2 regions of the Micromonospora sp. genome follow, and region 1 is predicted to be linked to the other one. Evidence: predicted binding sites of a transcription regulator. Region 1 holds the regulator's gene; the other holds the start of a gene.
The links. Region 1 encodes HspR, which represses chaperone genes until heat shock. Its sites were predicted from a motif close to TTGAGTNNNNNNNACTCAA; they were not measured.
Positions count from the first base shown of each region.

Region 2: lon (endopeptidase La) is a predicted target of HspR. The motif match lies at 4,145-4,163, and genes of this name have one in related genera.

Region 1 covers NZ_JBMDWU010000053.1:1,739-9,296, reverse strand. The annotation lists gene dnaK (molecular chaperone DnaK) at 1-413, shown strand, start outside; gene grpE (nucleotide exchange factor GrpE) at 450-1,193, shown strand; gene dnaJ (molecular chaperone DnaJ) at 1,275-2,456, shown strand; gene ACOJTC_RS02360 (heat shock protein transcriptional repressor HspR) at 2,485-2,928, shown strand; gene ACOJTC_RS02355 (hypothetical protein) at 3,176-3,385, shown strand; gene ACOJTC_RS02350 (hypothetical protein) at 3,533-3,964, opposite strand; gene ACOJTC_RS02345 (cation:proton antiporter) at 4,141-5,346, opposite strand; gene ACOJTC_RS02340 (cation:proton antiporter regulatory subunit) at 5,352-5,852, opposite strand; gene ACOJTC_RS02335 (hypothetical protein) at 6,128-6,379, shown strand; gene clpB (ATP-dependent chaperone ClpB) at 6,467-7,558, shown strand, end outside.
Region 2 covers NZ_JBMDWU010000046.1:4,137-11,694, reverse strand. The annotation lists gene ACOJTC_RS01890 (DEAD/DEAH box helicase) at 1-1,231, shown strand, start outside; gene ACOJTC_RS01885 (DoxX family protein) at 1,288-1,653, opposite strand; gene lon (endopeptidase La) at 1,785-4,121, opposite strand; gene ACOJTC_RS01875 (histone-like nucleoid-structuring protein Lsr2) at 4,365-4,712, shown strand; gene ACOJTC_RS01870 (hypothetical protein) at 4,930-6,237, opposite strand; gene ACOJTC_RS01865 (hypothetical protein) at 6,559-7,431, opposite strand.

The sequences.
Region 1 (7,558 bases):
ACGCCGAGGAGCACGCCGACGACGACAAGCGTCGCCGGGAGGAGGCCGAGACCCGCAACGTGGCCGAGGCGCTCCAGTGGCAGACCGAGAAGTTCCTCGCCGAGAGCGGCGACAAGCTGCCCACGGAGAACCGGGAGCAGCTCAACGAGGCCCTCGGTGAGCTGCGGGGCGCGCTCGGCGGCCAGGACATCGAGAAGATCAAGGCGGCCCACGAGCGGCTCGCCCAGGTCTCCCAGCAGGCCGGTTCGCTGCTCTACTCGCAGCAGGCCGAGCAGGGGGAGCAGCCGGGCGCGGCCGGTGCGGGCGCGGGTGCCGGAGCCGGCGCGGGTGCCGCCGGGGCCGCCGGGGCCCCCAAGGCGGGCGGCCCGGACGACGTGGTCGACGCGGAGATCGTGGACGAGGACAAGAAGTGACGGTCCGCGCCACCGCACAGGGAACGAGGTAGTCGCATGACGGAGAAGCCACGAGCCGCCGACCCGGACACCTCCGGGTCGACGCCGGGTGGCTCCGCGCCCACCGACGACGGGCCGCGGGTCGTCATCCGGGACAACCGCAAGCTCGGCAAGACCGAGGAGACGCCCGCCGCCGCCGACGCCGGGGCCGACGTCCCGGCCGAGGGGCTGGTCGAGGAGTCCGAGGTGGTGGTCGACGAGATCGAGGCCGAGGCCACCGCCCTCGACGACCCGGCACCGACCGGTCCGCCGGTGGTGGACGCCCCCGCGCAGCCGGTCGACGGCAGCGCCACGGGCTCCCCGCTCGGCGCCGAGTTGGAGGCCCTCCGGGCCGAGCTGGACGAGCGGACCCGGGACCTGCAGCGGGTGTCGGCGGAGTACGCCAACTACCGCAAGCGGGTGGACCGGGACCGGGGCGTGGTCCAGGAGCAGGCGACCGGCTCGGTGCTCGCCGCGCTGCTGCCCATCCTGGACGACCTGGACCGGGCCCGGGAACACGGCGACCTGGTCGGGCCGTTCGGCACCGTGGCGGAGCAGCTCACCACGGCGCTGGGCAAGTTCGGCCTGACGCCCTTCGGCGAGCAGGGCGACCCGTTCGACCCGACCCGGCACGAGGCGGTCGCGCACCAGACCTCACCGGACGTCGACGAGCCCACCTGCGTGCAGGTGATGCGTCGGGGTTACCTGCTCGGCGAGCGGCTGCTGCGGCCGGCCATGGTCGCGGTCGCCGACCCGGAGTAGTGCACGGCCATCCGGGCGCCCCGCCCGCCTCCCGCGGTGGGCGGGGCGACCGGGCCACAACTCACGGAAGGGGGTGGACCGGTGAGTTCCAAGGACTGGATCGAGAAGGACTTCTACGCCACGTTGGGCGTGGAGAAGTCCGCCTCCTCGGACGAGATCAAGAAGTCGTACCGGAAACTGGCCCGGGAGTCGCACCCGGACCACAACCCCGGTGACCCGAAGGCCGAGGAGCGGTTCAAGGGCGTCTCCGAGGCGTACGCGGTGCTCGGCGACGACGCCAAACGCCGCGAGTACGACGAGATGCGCTCCCTGTTCGGCTCGGGCGCGTTCCGGCGGGGCGCCCGCGGCCCCGGTCAGCCCGGCGGGGTCCCGTTCGACGTCTCCGACCTGTTCGGCGGCGGCGGGGGCGGGGACAACCGGTTCGGTGGCGGCGGCTTCACCGACCTGTTCAGTTCGATCTTCTCCGGCGGTGGTGGCGCCGGCCCGACCCGGGCGCGTGGACCGGCCCGGGGCCGGGACGTGGAGGCCGAGGTCGCGCTCGACTTCGGCGACGCCGTCCGGGGCGTCACCCTGCCGTTGACGTTGCGCGCCCCCGGGGTCTGCGACACCTGCCACGGCAACGGCGCGAAGCCGGGTACCCAACCGACCGCCTGCCCGGTCTGTCACGGTGCCGGGGTGACCACCCGGGACCAGGGGTCGTTCAGCTTCTCCGAGCCGTGCCGCAACTGCCAGGGCGTCGGGACGGTCGTCGAGGAGAAGTGCCCCGAGTGCCAGGGCACCGGCGGGGTCACCAAGGCCCGCACGCTCAACGTCCGGTTCCCCGCCGGGGTGGCCGACGGCCAGCGGATCAGGCTGGCCGGGCGGGGCGAGCCGGGGCAGCGCGGTGGGCCGGCGGGTGACCTGTTCGTGCAGGTGAAGGTCCGCCCGGACGACCTGTTCGGGCGTACCGGTGACGATCTGACGCTGGCCGTGCCGATCACCTTCGCCGAGGCGGTGCTCGGCACCGACCTGCGGGTACCCACGCTGGACGGCGCGGTGACCCTGCGCGTCCCGCCGGGCACCCCGTCCGGGCGGGTGCTGCGGGCCCGGGGCAAGGGTGTCGTACGACGGGACGGGCGGGCCGGCGACCTGCTGGTCACGCTGGATGTGGTGGTGCCGGCGACGGTGTCGGACGAGGCGCGGGCGGCGCTGGAGTCGTTCGCCGGGGCGACGCCGCCGGCCGCCCGGGAACATCTCGACGCGCGGGTGCGTCGGGTCGGTTGACCGGTGGACGGGTGCGGAGGTGAGTGGGATGTCGGACGGGTTCGTCGGTTCGGGTGACCCTGCCTACGAGGCCAAGGTGCTGATGATCTCGGTTGCGGCACGGATGGCGGGCATGCACCCGCAGACGCTGCGCCAGTACGACCGGCTCGGCCTGGTGCAGGCCGGTCGGGCGGCCGGTGGCGGGCGACGCTACAGCGTGCGGGACGTCGTCCTGCTGCGCGAGGTGCAGCGGCTCAGCCAGGACGAGGGCGTCAACCTGGCCGGGGTGAAGCGGATCATCGGGCTGGAACGCCTGGTGGAGCAGGCCCAGCAGCGGGTGGCCCGGCTGGAGGCGGAGCTGGACGCCGCGTACCGGCGGATCGCCGAGCTGGAGACGCTGGCCAGCGGCTTCTCCCGGGGCGACCTGGTGCCGACCAGCCGCACCTCGACGGCGCTGGTGGTCTGGCGTCCCCGCCGCACCGGCCCGACATGATCGACACTTCCGGGCGGGTGCTCCGGTGCCCTCGCCGTACCCGACCGGCATGATCAACACTTCTGGGCGCGAATAGCGGCATCCCCTCGACGGGATGCCGCTATTCGGCGTATCTGGAGTGAATCTCCCCGAGGCGGGACGCTGACCGGCGGGGTTCAGGCATTCCCCCGCCGGGAGCAGGGCTGTCCCGTTAACCTGTGAATCAGGCGCAAGCGGACCAATCCGGACTCCGACAACGGGGGGAACCGTGGCGGAATCGGCGAAGAAGGTGGCCCGGCAGGCGGAGGAGCGGCTCGACCAGGTGGCCGAGAACGTCCGGGAGAAGTTCGACCGGGTCACCCGGGGCACCTTCTCCGACACCGTGAAGGACGGCAGGTTTGCCGACCGGAACGCCCGCAGGGCGAACCGGGGGCAGGCCGAGCCGAAACGCGGCGACCAGGGCGGATCGCAACGCTGACGATCCGCCGACGTGCGGGCCGGGACCCACGGGGGGTCCCGGCCCGTTCGCCGTCCGGGCGTGGTGGGGCGGCTCCGGCCCGACCGACGTGATGGGGCGGCTCCGGCCCGACCGAAATGGTGGGGCGGCTCCGGCCCGACCGCGACGTCAGCCGAGGCGGCGGTTGTCCCGGACCAGGCCGCCCTCGCACCAGTCGTGGTAGGTGAAGAGTTCCTGCCGGGCCAGCAGCATCCGGCTGTTGTGCGCCCAGTTGCGCACCAACTCGTCGCCGTCGCGCTCGGCCTGCTCCACCAGCTTGCGGAACCGACGCCGGGGGTGGGCGCGGAACTTCGTCCGGATGCCGTCGGCGGCGTAGATGTAGAGGCAGTGCAGGGCGAAACGGCGGGCCGGGCAGGCCGGGTCCCGGGCCAGCTCGAAGAGGGTGAGCACCAGGTGGTCACCCGCCACCAGCAGGTCCCAGTCCTGGGGCAGCGAGGTCAACGGCACCGAGTCGGGTTGGTACGCCCAGGCCCGCAACTCCGCCGGTGACGGGTCGACGGGGTTGGCGAAGCCGCGGAACGTCGGACCGTGCGCGCTCACCCGGCAACCTTCCCGCTCACGCCCGCGGGATGCCTCCGTCCGCCCGCGAGACCCTGGCCTGCTGGGGCGCAACGCTAGCCGCCGTCACCCGGCCGGCGGAAGACCTGCCGGGAAGCAATTCGGCAACGGATGCCCTGGCCAGGCCGACCCGCGCGGTCGACCTGGCCAGGCGAAACTCAGTCCGTGGCCGGTACCGGCCGGGCCTGGCGGGCGGCGATCCTCCGCCGCACCCGCTGCTTGAACCAGTGCATGTCGGGCAGCCGGGCGAGCATCGGACCGGTGATCACGGTGATCAGCACGTACGCCGTGGCGAGCGCGGCCAGCTTGGGTTCGACGGTGCCGGCGGCGACCGCGAGACCGGCGATGACGATGGAGAACTCACCGCGGGGCATCAGGGCGAAACCGGCCCGCCACCGGCCGGGCTCGGCGATCCCGGCCCGGCGGGCCGCCAGGTAGCCGGTGACCAGCTTCGTCCCCATGGTGACCACGGCCAGCGCGATCGCGGGCAGCAGCACCGGCGGCATGTCCCGGGGGTCGGTGACCAGGCCGAAGAAGACGAAGAAGACGGCGGCGAAGAGGTCCCGCAGCGGGGAGAGCAGTTCGGTGGCGTGGTGCGCCACCGGCCCGGACAGGGCGATGCCGACCAGGAACGCCCCGACGGCGGCGGAGACCTGGAGCCGGGCGGCGATCCCGGCGACCAGCAGGGTCAGGCCGAGCACCCCGAGCAGCAGCGCCTCCGGGTCCTTCGCCGACAGGGCGGCGGAGATCAGGTGACCGAAGCGGATGGCGACGACCAGCACGACCACCACGGTGAGCACCGCGATGCCCAGCGCTATGCCGCCCTTGACCAGGCCAACGCCGGCCAGCAGCGCGGTCACCAGCGGCAGGTAGAGCGCCATCGCCAGGTCCTCGATGACCAGCACGGACAGGATGACCGGGGTTTCCCGGTTACCGACCCGGCCGAGGTCGCCGAGCACCTTGGCGATCACCCCGGAGGACGAGATCCAGGTGATGCCGCCGAGCACCACGGCCGCCACCCAGCCCCAACCGAGCAGCAGCGCGAAGCCGAACCCGGGCAGGGCGTTGAGGACCGCGTCGATCAGGCCGGCCGGCGCCGCCGAGCGCAGGTTGCCGACCAGCTCGTTGGCGCTGTATTCCAGGCCGAGCATGACCAGCAGCAGGATGACGCCGATCTCGGCGCCGACGGCGAAGAACTCCTCGCTGGCGGCCAGCGGCAGCAGACCGCCGTGGCCGAACGCGAGGCCGGCGAGCAGGTAGAGCGGGATGGGGGAGACGCCGAACCGGCGGCTGAGCCGACCGAGCAGCCCGAGCAGCAGGAGGAGAGCGCCGACCTCGACCAGTAGGGTTGTGGTTTCGTGCATCCGCCTCAGCCGTCCGGGTCACTGTCGGCGAGGATGGCGGTCACCCCGTCGAGACCCTGCCGGGTGCCGACCACGACCACCACGTCACCGGCCGCGAAGCGGAAGGTGGGATCGGGCGAGACGTTGACCTCGCCCTGCCGGAGCACCGCCACGATCGAGGCGCTGGTACGGGTGCGTGCCTTGGTGTCACCGAGCCGCTTGTTGACGTACTTCGACCCGGCCGGGATGGCGATCTGCTCGGTGAGCAGCCCGGCCGCCTGCTCGCGCAGGCCGGAGAGCTGACCCAGCATCAGCGACGCGCCGAGGATGTCGGCGAGCGCCTCGGCCTCGTCGTCGGTCAGCGGGATGTCGTGCTGACAGGAGTCGGGATCGTCCGGGTCGTAGAGGACCAGGTCGCGGCGGCCATTGCGGTGGGAGACCACACCGAGCCGGCGGCCGGACTCCGTCATCAGGTCATGACGGACGCCGATTCCCGGTAGGGCGGTCTGTTCGACTCGTACTCGCACGGACGAGAGGTTATACCCTGCCCTCCACCTCGGCCCGACGGATGTCTGCCCTGCTCGCGAGCGTGCCACCCCCGCCACCGCCCGTGTCCACCCACCCCCCGACGGGTCACACCCCTCACCGCGCCGCCCGCCCCGCCCGGTCACCGCGCCGCACCCACCGCACCGCACCGCTCCGCCCGGAACAACCGACCGCCCAGGAGGAACCGCGATCACAGATCCACTCGTCGGGGGCGATGTTGCGGGGTCCGACCCCGTTCGACACCGCCATCGGGCCGATGTTGCTCATGCCGCCGCGGGCCAGGGTGCTCGCCCGGACGGCGGCCCGCTCGCTGGCCTTCCTCGCCCACGTGGACCCCGGCGAGACCACCGTGTCCGCCGAGGATGATCAGGGGGTACGTCACCGGGTCTTCTGCGACGTCCGACTGGAGACCGGCCGCCGGTGTGTGCTGCGGGCCGGTCACGAGACGCCCTGCACGTCCCGCCTGCCCCGCTGGCCACCGAACGCCGCCCGTTCCCGGAGATTGTGACCCACGCCACGTTGGCAGAGTTGAGCGGAATAGGCTCAACTCTGATGGTGTCTCTTACTAGTGGACACGCCGATCCCGGGGGAGCCCATGAACACGGAACGACTCACCACCAAGAGCCGCGAAACCATCACCGGTGCGGTCGCGCTGGCCAACCAGCGTGGTCACGCCACCGTGGAACCCTGGCACCTGCTGCTGGCCCTGCTCGACACCGACGGCTCCACCGCCGCCGGCCTGCTGCGCGCCGTGGGTGCCGACCCCGCCGGGCTGCGCCGGGTCGCGCAGCGCTCGGTCGACGCGCTGCCCGCCGCCCGTGGGTCCAGCATCGCCGAGCCCACCCTCGCCCGCGAGTTCGTCAACGCCATCGGCGCCGCCGAGCAGATCGCCCGTCCGCTCGGCGACGAGTACACCTCCACCGAGCACCTGCTCGCCGGCCTGGCCCGGGTGGGTGGCGCGGTGTCCAACGCGCTGAAGACCGCCGGGGCCACCGAGGAGAACCTGGTCGCCGCGTTCCCGACGGTGCGCGGCGGGGACCGGCGGGTCACCACCGCCGACCCGGAGCAGACCTACCAGGCGCTTGCCAAGTACGGCGTCGACCTCACCGCCAGCGCCCGGGACGGCAAGATCGACCCGGTGATCGGGCGGGATTCGGAGATCCGTCGGGTGGTCCAGGTGCTCTCCCGGCGTACCAAGAACAACCCGGTGCTGATCGGCGAGCCCGGCGTCGGCAAGACCGCGATCGTCGAGGGCCTGGCCCAGCGGATCGTGGCCGGGGACGTGCCCGAGTCGCTGCGGGACAAGAAGTTGGTCTCGCTCGACCTCGGCGCGATGGTCGCCGGTGCGCAGTACCGGGGCCAGTTCGAGGAGCGGCTCAAGTCCGTCCTGGAGGAGATCAAGAACTCGAACGGGCAGGTCATCACCTTCCTCGACGAGCTGCACACGGTGGTCGGCGCGGGCAAGGGCGAGGGCTCGATGGACGCCGGCAACATGCTCAAGCCGATGCTGGCGCGCGGTGAGCTGCGGATGGTCGGCGCGACCACCCTCGACGAGTACCGCGAGCACATCGAGAAGGACCCGGCGCTGGAGCGCCGGTTCCAGCCGGTGCTGGTCGGCGAGCCGACCATCGAGGACACCATCGGCATCCTGCGTGGCCTCAAGGAGCGCTACGAGGTGCACCACGGC
Region 2 (7,558 bases), on a different contig from region 1:
TTCGCTGGCCACGGTGGTGCTGGACGAGGCCGACGAGATGCTCGACATGGGCTTCGCCGAGGACATCGAGGCGATCCTGGAGCACGCGCCCGCGCAGCGGCAGACGGTGCTCTTCTCGGCCACCATGCCGGCCCGGATCGACGGGTTGGCCCGCCAGCACCTGACCGACCCGGAGCGCATCCAGATCGGGCGGGAGCAGCCGGTGGCCGGCGAGGCCCCCCGGGTACGGCAGAGCGCCTACATCGTCAGCCGGGCGCACAAGCCGGCGCTGCTGGGCCGGGTGCTGGACGTGGAGTCCCCGACGGCGGCGATCGTCTTCTGCCGCAGCCGGGAGGAGGTCGACCGGCTCACCGAGACGATGAACGGGCGGGGTTACCGGGCCGAGGCGCTGCACGGCGGGATGAGCCAGGAGCAGCGGGACCGGGTGATGGGGCGGCTGCGCGCCGGCACCGCCGACCTGCTGGTGGCCACCGACGTGGCGGCCCGGGGTCTGGACGTCGAGCAGCTCACCCACGTGGTCAACTACGACGTGCCGTCCGCGCCGGAGTCGTACGTGCACCGGATCGGCCGGGTGGGCCGGGCCGGCCGGGAGGGGGTGGCGATCACCCTGGCCGAGCCCCGGGAGCACCGGATGCTCAAGACCATCGAGCGGGTCACCGGCCAGCGGATCACCATCGACAAGATCCCGACGGTGGCCGACCTGCGCACCCGGCGGCTGGCGCTGACCCAGGCGGCGCTGCGGGAGAGCCTGCTGGAGGACGACCTGGACCCGTTCCGGGTGATCGTCGAGTCGCTGTCGGACGAGTTCGACCTGATGGAGGTGGCGCTGGCGGCGGTCAAGCTGGCCCACGAGGCGGCCCTGCCGGGCTCCGACGACGAGGAGGAGATCCCGCAGGTGGCGGTCCGCCCGCCCCGCGAGGCCCGGCCGGGGTTCGACAGCCGGGGCGGGGAGCGGCGCGGCGGTGGCCGGCCCCGCACGGGCGGCACCGCGCAGGTCTTCATCGGTCTGGGCCGCCGGGCCGGGGTCCGCCCGCAGGATCTGGTCGGCGCGATCACCGGGGAGACCCGGGTCAGCGGCCGGGACATCGGCTCGATCGAGATCGCCGACCGGTTCTCGCTGGTGGAGGTGCCGCAGGGCGTCGCCGACGAGGTGATCGCCGGGCTGCGCAACAGCACCATCAAGGGCCGCAAGGCGACCGTACGCCGCGACCGCGGCGTCGACGGGCGCTGACCCGGACGCGACACCGGCCCGCACCCCCTCGACGGGGCGCGGGCCGGTCGCGTTCGTCAGAGCGGGTACGGCCCGAACCGGCCCCAGGCGACGATCGCCGCCAGGACCAGCAGCACCACGGTCAGCGCGGTGCCGGGGTGTTCCTTGGCGCGGGCGTGCACCACGACCGCGCCGACCATCACGATGACCAGCCCGACGGCGGCCAGCGGGGTGAGCACCGTGGCGATGCCGGTGAGGCCGGGCAGGACCAGCCCCAGCGCGGCCAGCACCTCGGCCGCGCCGAGCGCCTTGACCTGCAGCGGCGGGGTGTTCCGCACCCAGGCCATCCGGTCGAGCAGCTTCTCCTTGGGCTGGATGAGTTTGGTCAGTCCCGCGCCGGCGAAGAGCGCGGCGAGCAGGATCTGCACGATCCACAGGAACATGTTCACGGGTGGTCGCCTCCGGGGGTGCCACCGGGCGGTGGCGGACGCGGGAAACGGGAGGGGTCCAGATTACGGGGCCGCAGCGGCCCCCGACGCCGGGCGCGACGTCGGGGGCCGTGGGTGGGTTCCGGTCAGGCGGCGCCGACCGGTCGACCGCCGAGCGTGTCCGCGTCGATCTCGGCCGGGCGCAACGCCAGGGCGAGCACGTCGGCCACGTCGGCCAGGGTGTGCACGGTCAGCGCCTCGCGCACCTCGGTGGGCAGGTCGTCGAGGTCGGGCTCGTTACGGGCCGGGATGATCACCTCGGTCAGGCCGGCCCGGTGCGCGGCGAGCAGCTTCTGCTTCACCCCGCCGATGGGCAGTACCCGGCCGGACAGTGTCACCTCACCGGTCATCCCGAACTCGGGCCGGACCGGTCGGCCGGTCACCAGGGACGCCAGCGCGGTGACCATGGTGATGCCGGCGCTCGGGCCGTCCTTGGGCACCGCACCGGCCGGCACGTGCAGGTGGATCCGGCGTCCGGCCAGGACGTTCGGGTCGAGGCCGTAGCGCCGCCCGTTGGCGCGCAGGTAGGACAGCGCGATGTGGGCGGACTCCTTCATCACGTCACCGAGCTGCCCGGTGAGGGTCAGCCCCGGCTCACCGTCCATGCTGGTGGCCTCGATGAAGAGCACGTCGCCGCCGGCGCCGGTGACGGCCAGGCCGGTGGCCACGCCGGGCACCGCCGTGCGCTCGGCCGATTCCGGGGTGAACTTCGGCCGGCCCAGGTAGCGGGCCAGGGTGTCGGTGTCGACCCGGACCGGGGTCGGGTCGGTGGCCAGGGCCACGGCGACCTTGCGCAGGATCTTCGCCAGGGCCCGTTCGAGCTGCCGGACACCCGCCTCGCGGGTGTACTCACCGGCGATCAACGCCAGCACCTCGTCGGTGACGGTCACCTCGTCGGCGGTCAGGCCGGCCCGCTGGAGCTGCCGGGGCAGCAGGTGGTCGCGGGCGATGGCGACCTTCTCGTCCTCGGTGTACCCGTCCAGGGTGACCAGTTCCATCCGGTCCAGCAACGGGCCGGGGATGGTCTCCACCACGTTGGCGGTGGCCAGGAAGAGCACGTCGGACAGATCGAGGTCGACTTCGAGGTAGTGGTCGCGGAAGGTGTGGTTCTGGGCCGGGTCGAGCACCTCCAGCAGGGCGGCGGCCGGGTCCCCGGCGTACCCGGCGGCGAGCTTGTCGACCTCGTCGAGGAGCACCACCGGGTTCATCGAGCCGGCCTCGCGCAGCGCGCGGACGATCCGGCCGGGCAGCGCGCCGACGTAGGTGCGCCGGTGGCCGCGGATCTCGGCCTCGTCACGGACGCCGCCGAGGGAGACCCGGACGAAGTTGCGGCCCAGCGCCCGGGCGACCGACTCGCCGAGGCTGGACTTGCCGCCCCCGGGCGGGCACGCGAGGGCGAGCACCGCGCCGGAGCCGCGGCCACCGACCACCCCGCGGTTGCGCTCGGCACGCCGGTTGCGCACCGCCAGGTATTCCAGGATGCGGTCCTTGACGTCGGCCAGGCCGGCGTGGTCGGCGTCGAGCACCGCCCGCGCCGCCGTCAGGTCGGTGTTGTCCTCGGTACGCGTGCTCCACGGCATCTCCAGCACCGTGTCCAGCCAGGTGCGGATCCAGCCCGCCTCGGGTGAGGCGTCGCTGGCCCGCTCCAGCTTGCCGACCTCGCGCAGCGCCGCCTCGCGGACCTTGTCCGGCAGGTCGGCGGACTCCACCCGGGAGCGGTAGTCGGCGGAGCCGTCCGGCTCGTCCTCGCCGAGTTCCTTGCGGATCGCGGCGAGCTGCTGGCGGAGCAGGAACTCCCGTTGGGACTTCTCCAGCCCCTCCCGGACGTCGCTGTTGATCTGCTCGGTGACCTCCTGCTCGGCCAGGTGGTCCTTCACCCAGCCGACGAGCAGTTCCAGCCGGGCGGTGACGTCCTGGGCGGCGAGCAGTTCGGTCTTCTGCGCCAGGCTGAGCCAGGGCGCGTAACCGGCCGCGTCGGCGAGTTCGGACAGGTCGGTCATCCGCTCCATCGCGTCGATGACCTGCCAGGCGCCCCGCTGCTGGAGCACGGAGGTCATCAGGGCGCGGTACTCGCGGGCCAGGTCACGGGCGCGGCCGGCGGGGGCGGGTTCGTCGAGCCGGGTGGCCTCCACCCAGAGGGCCGCGCCGGGTCCGGGGACGCCGGAGCCGATCCGGGCGCGGGCGAGGCCACGCACCACGGCGGCGGGCTCACCGTCGGGAAGGCGGCCCACCTTCTCGATGGTGGCGATCGTGCCGACGGGGCCGTACTCGCCGTCGATGCGGGGGACGGCGAGCAGGGTCTTGTCGCCGCTGGCCCGGGCGGCGTCGACGGCGGCCTGGGTGGTCGGGTCGAGGGTCACCGGGATGACCATGCCGGGCAGCAGGACGACGTCGGTCAGGGGAAGTACCGGAAGGGTTGCCATCGAGCACCTGCCATCACTTGAGGTTGAGCGTGTCTCACTCAAGTCACAAACCGTGCCCCATGTTCCGACGTGTGACTCAGGACACATCCCAGCCGTACCGCCACCGCCGGCCAGCATTGGCCGCACCCGGATTTCCCAGGATTGGCGCGACCCGCCAAATGAAAGGGAGGCATATTGTTGCGGATTTGCCGTCAGATACGTCAAACTCTTAGCACACCCCGATCACCACAGGGAGTAATGGCGATGGCAAGGAAAGTAATCACCGTTCTGACCGACGACCTCGACGGCGGAAAGGCCGATCGGACCGTCGAGTTCAGCCTGGATGGGGCGGCGTACACCATCGACCTCTCCGACGAGAACGCGGGGGTGCTGCGCAAGGCGCTCGACGCCTACATCACCGCTGGCCGTCGAATGGGCCGAGGCGCCGTCGAGGCCGGTCGCCCCGCCCGGCGCCCCGCCCGGCCCGGCGTCTCGGGAATGGATCGCGAGCAGAACCGCGCCATCCGGGAATGGGCGACCAAGAACGGACACGAAATCTCCGAGCGCGGGCGCATCCCGGTCTCGGTCGTGGAGGCGTGGAAGAACCGCTGACAGCGGGCCGGTTCACGAACGGGCACGCCGGGGTCACGCTGGGATATCAGCGTGACCCCGGCGTTTTTGCCGTGTCCACAATGTCCATCCGACGACCCCGCACCGAAAACATCCGCCGGTACGCTGTCCGCCCGCCGCACGCACCCGGGGCGGGCACGCAACGACTGCGGGCCACCCCGGGAAGTCCCGGGGTGGCCCGCAGTCGTTGCCGGTCGGGTCAGTTGACCCGGATGCGCACCACGTCGAAGGCGGGGGTCTGGTTGGCCCGCTCCATCATCGGCACCCGGTGCGAGCCGTCGCCGGCCCAGACCGCGCACTGCGCCGTACCCGACTGCGGCAGGCCCGGGATCTGGATGGTCACGTCGTCGGCCTGGTTGCCGCCCTTGCCGTCCTCGGTGGCGACGAAGAACGCCGGCACGTCCTGCGGGTTCGAGGGCGCCTGGTTGGTGTTCTGGAGCATCCGGCAGGCGGTGTGGAAGTGACCGCGGGTCAGGCCCTGACCGTTGAGCACCGAACTCTCCAGGTAGTAGCCGCCCTGGCCGGCCGCCAGGAACCGGTCACGGACCAGGTTGCGGGTGGAGACCTTCAGGGTGAACGCCTGGTTGCGCTGCACCTGGTTGGGGAACTGGGTGATCAGCAGCGACGGGTTGTTGGCCGCCGCGCCCACCTCGCCGAACGCGGTGCTGACGCACCGGTTGCCGTTCTGGAAGCCGTCGTGCGCCTGCAACCGGCTGTTGGCGCAGTCCTTGGCCAGCACGCCCAGCGCGTTGCCGTTGTTGCCGTTGTTACCGCCGTTGTTGTTCTGGCCGCCGTTGTTGCCGTTGTTGCCGTTCTGGCCGCCGTTGTTCCCGTTGTTGCCGTTCTGGCCGCCGTTATTGCCGTTCTGACCACCGTTGTTGCCGCCGTTGTTGGCCGCCACCTGGCAGCCGGCGAGCTGCTCCAGGCCCTGCGGGCGCTGGGCGAAGCGGCCGATCGCGGTGGCGATCCGGTTCAGCGCCGACCGGCGCTTGTCGGCCAGCGGGCCGAGGATGGCGTTGTCGATGAACGCCTTGCCGTTGCGCCCCTCGGCCGCCAACCGCTTGTTGGCGTCGTCGATCTGGGTCTTGAGCAGGGCGAGTTCCTTGTCCACCTCGGCCTTGGCCTGGGCCGGGATCTGCGGCAGCCGGGGGGTGACCTCCGGGCAGGCCACCGTCGAGGCCAGCGTGGTCACCGGCGCGTTGCCGGCCTTGACGGCCTGGCACTCGGCGACGGACATCTGCCCGTCACCCCAGTGGTTGCGGACCCATCTGCCGTTCTGCCACGTCTGGGTGGTGCTGCCGCGCCCGCTCGGCGAGGTGGCACCGGGGCTCGGTGCGACGCAGGCCGACGAGACGTTGCGGGTCTGCTGCCTCGGCTTGTCCCCGGCCGAGGAGATCTGGGTGACGGCGGCGATACCGCCGAAGACGACGAGCGCACCGACCGCCGCCAGCAGCCGCTTGCTCCGCGCGTTACCGGAAGACCGGCGTGCCCCTGTGGACCTGCGCATCGAATTGCTCTCCTTCTCGATCCGGTACCTGACTCGCGCCCCCGACGAGGAGACCCTTTCCGGGTCGGTCACCCCCGCCGGAGACGCTGCGACGTTCCGGTCGCACGTCGATGGCCGACGATGCCTTTCCGCACCGTCCGCCGCGTCGGGTGGCGCGGCTGGGAAGATCCTGTCCATTCCCGCTTAGGTACGGGCCCGCATCGGCGAAGGTTCAACGCGGATCGAGGAATCCCGGACCGATTTCCGGGCGGGCCGCAATGTCACCAACCGTCGCCGGAAAATGACGGCGGGTCGTTCGGCGGCAGGTCGTTTCGGTGGCGGTCAGTCCACGCAGAGGTGCTCGAACGCGAACGGGGCGCCCAACTCGTCGCGCCGGTCCCGCAGGGCGCGGATCTGCCGGCGCAGCTCGTCCCGGTCGAGCAGGACCGGTTCCGCGTTGTCCGCCCCGGCGAGCCGTTCGCCCACCGCCACCGCCGCGAGATCCTCGGCCAGCCGGCCCGGGTCCACCCCGCAGCGCAGCCGCGCCTCGTGCACCGTGACCCGCTCCACCAGGCACCGGCCGGGACGCACCTCGACCCAGCTCCACCCCTCGGCCGTCCCGTCGCGCCACAACACGTGCAAGCCCCGCACGATCGGATCGCTGAGCCGCCGCGACACGTACGCCTCGACGGCCGCCGCCCGGGACAACGAGCCGAGGTCGTTGACCGGCCCGGTTCGCCCGTCCGGTAGCCGGCCGACGATGTCCCGGAAACCCACCGGGGCGTCGTCCGACCCGTCCGGTGCGGCCCCGGCGGCATAGGCGCGCGCGTCGATGACGTACGTGACGATGCGCCGGCCGTGCCCGGCGGCCCGCAGCGTCGGCGAGCCGATCCGCAGCACCGGCAGGCCCACGGCGGCGCACACCGCGGCGGCCATCCGCCCGGCCCGCTGCCCGGCCGAACCCGGGGGCGCGGTCGGGCCGACGGTCAGGGCGAACAGCGGCACACCGGTGTCGGCCGCGCAGACGACGTGGTCGAACTCCTCGCGCAGGGCGGAACTCCACTGGTGCCCGGTGACCCCGGCCGGCCGCCGTGTCACCAGGTCACCGAGCCGACGGGCGGCGTACACGGCCTGGCCGGCCCGGACGAACAGCGGCGCGGCACCGGACGGGACCGGCCGCAGCCGGGCGTCGTCGTCGGTGGCGGTACGCGTCATCGTCGGGTCGGTCCGTCCGTGGCAGGCGAAAGTGACCGGCCGAGTCTAGGACGTCGAGGGCGATCTCCGCCCCGCCGGTTCGGGCGACGGACGCGGCACCAGGCGGTTGGTGCGCCCCGGGCGCGAT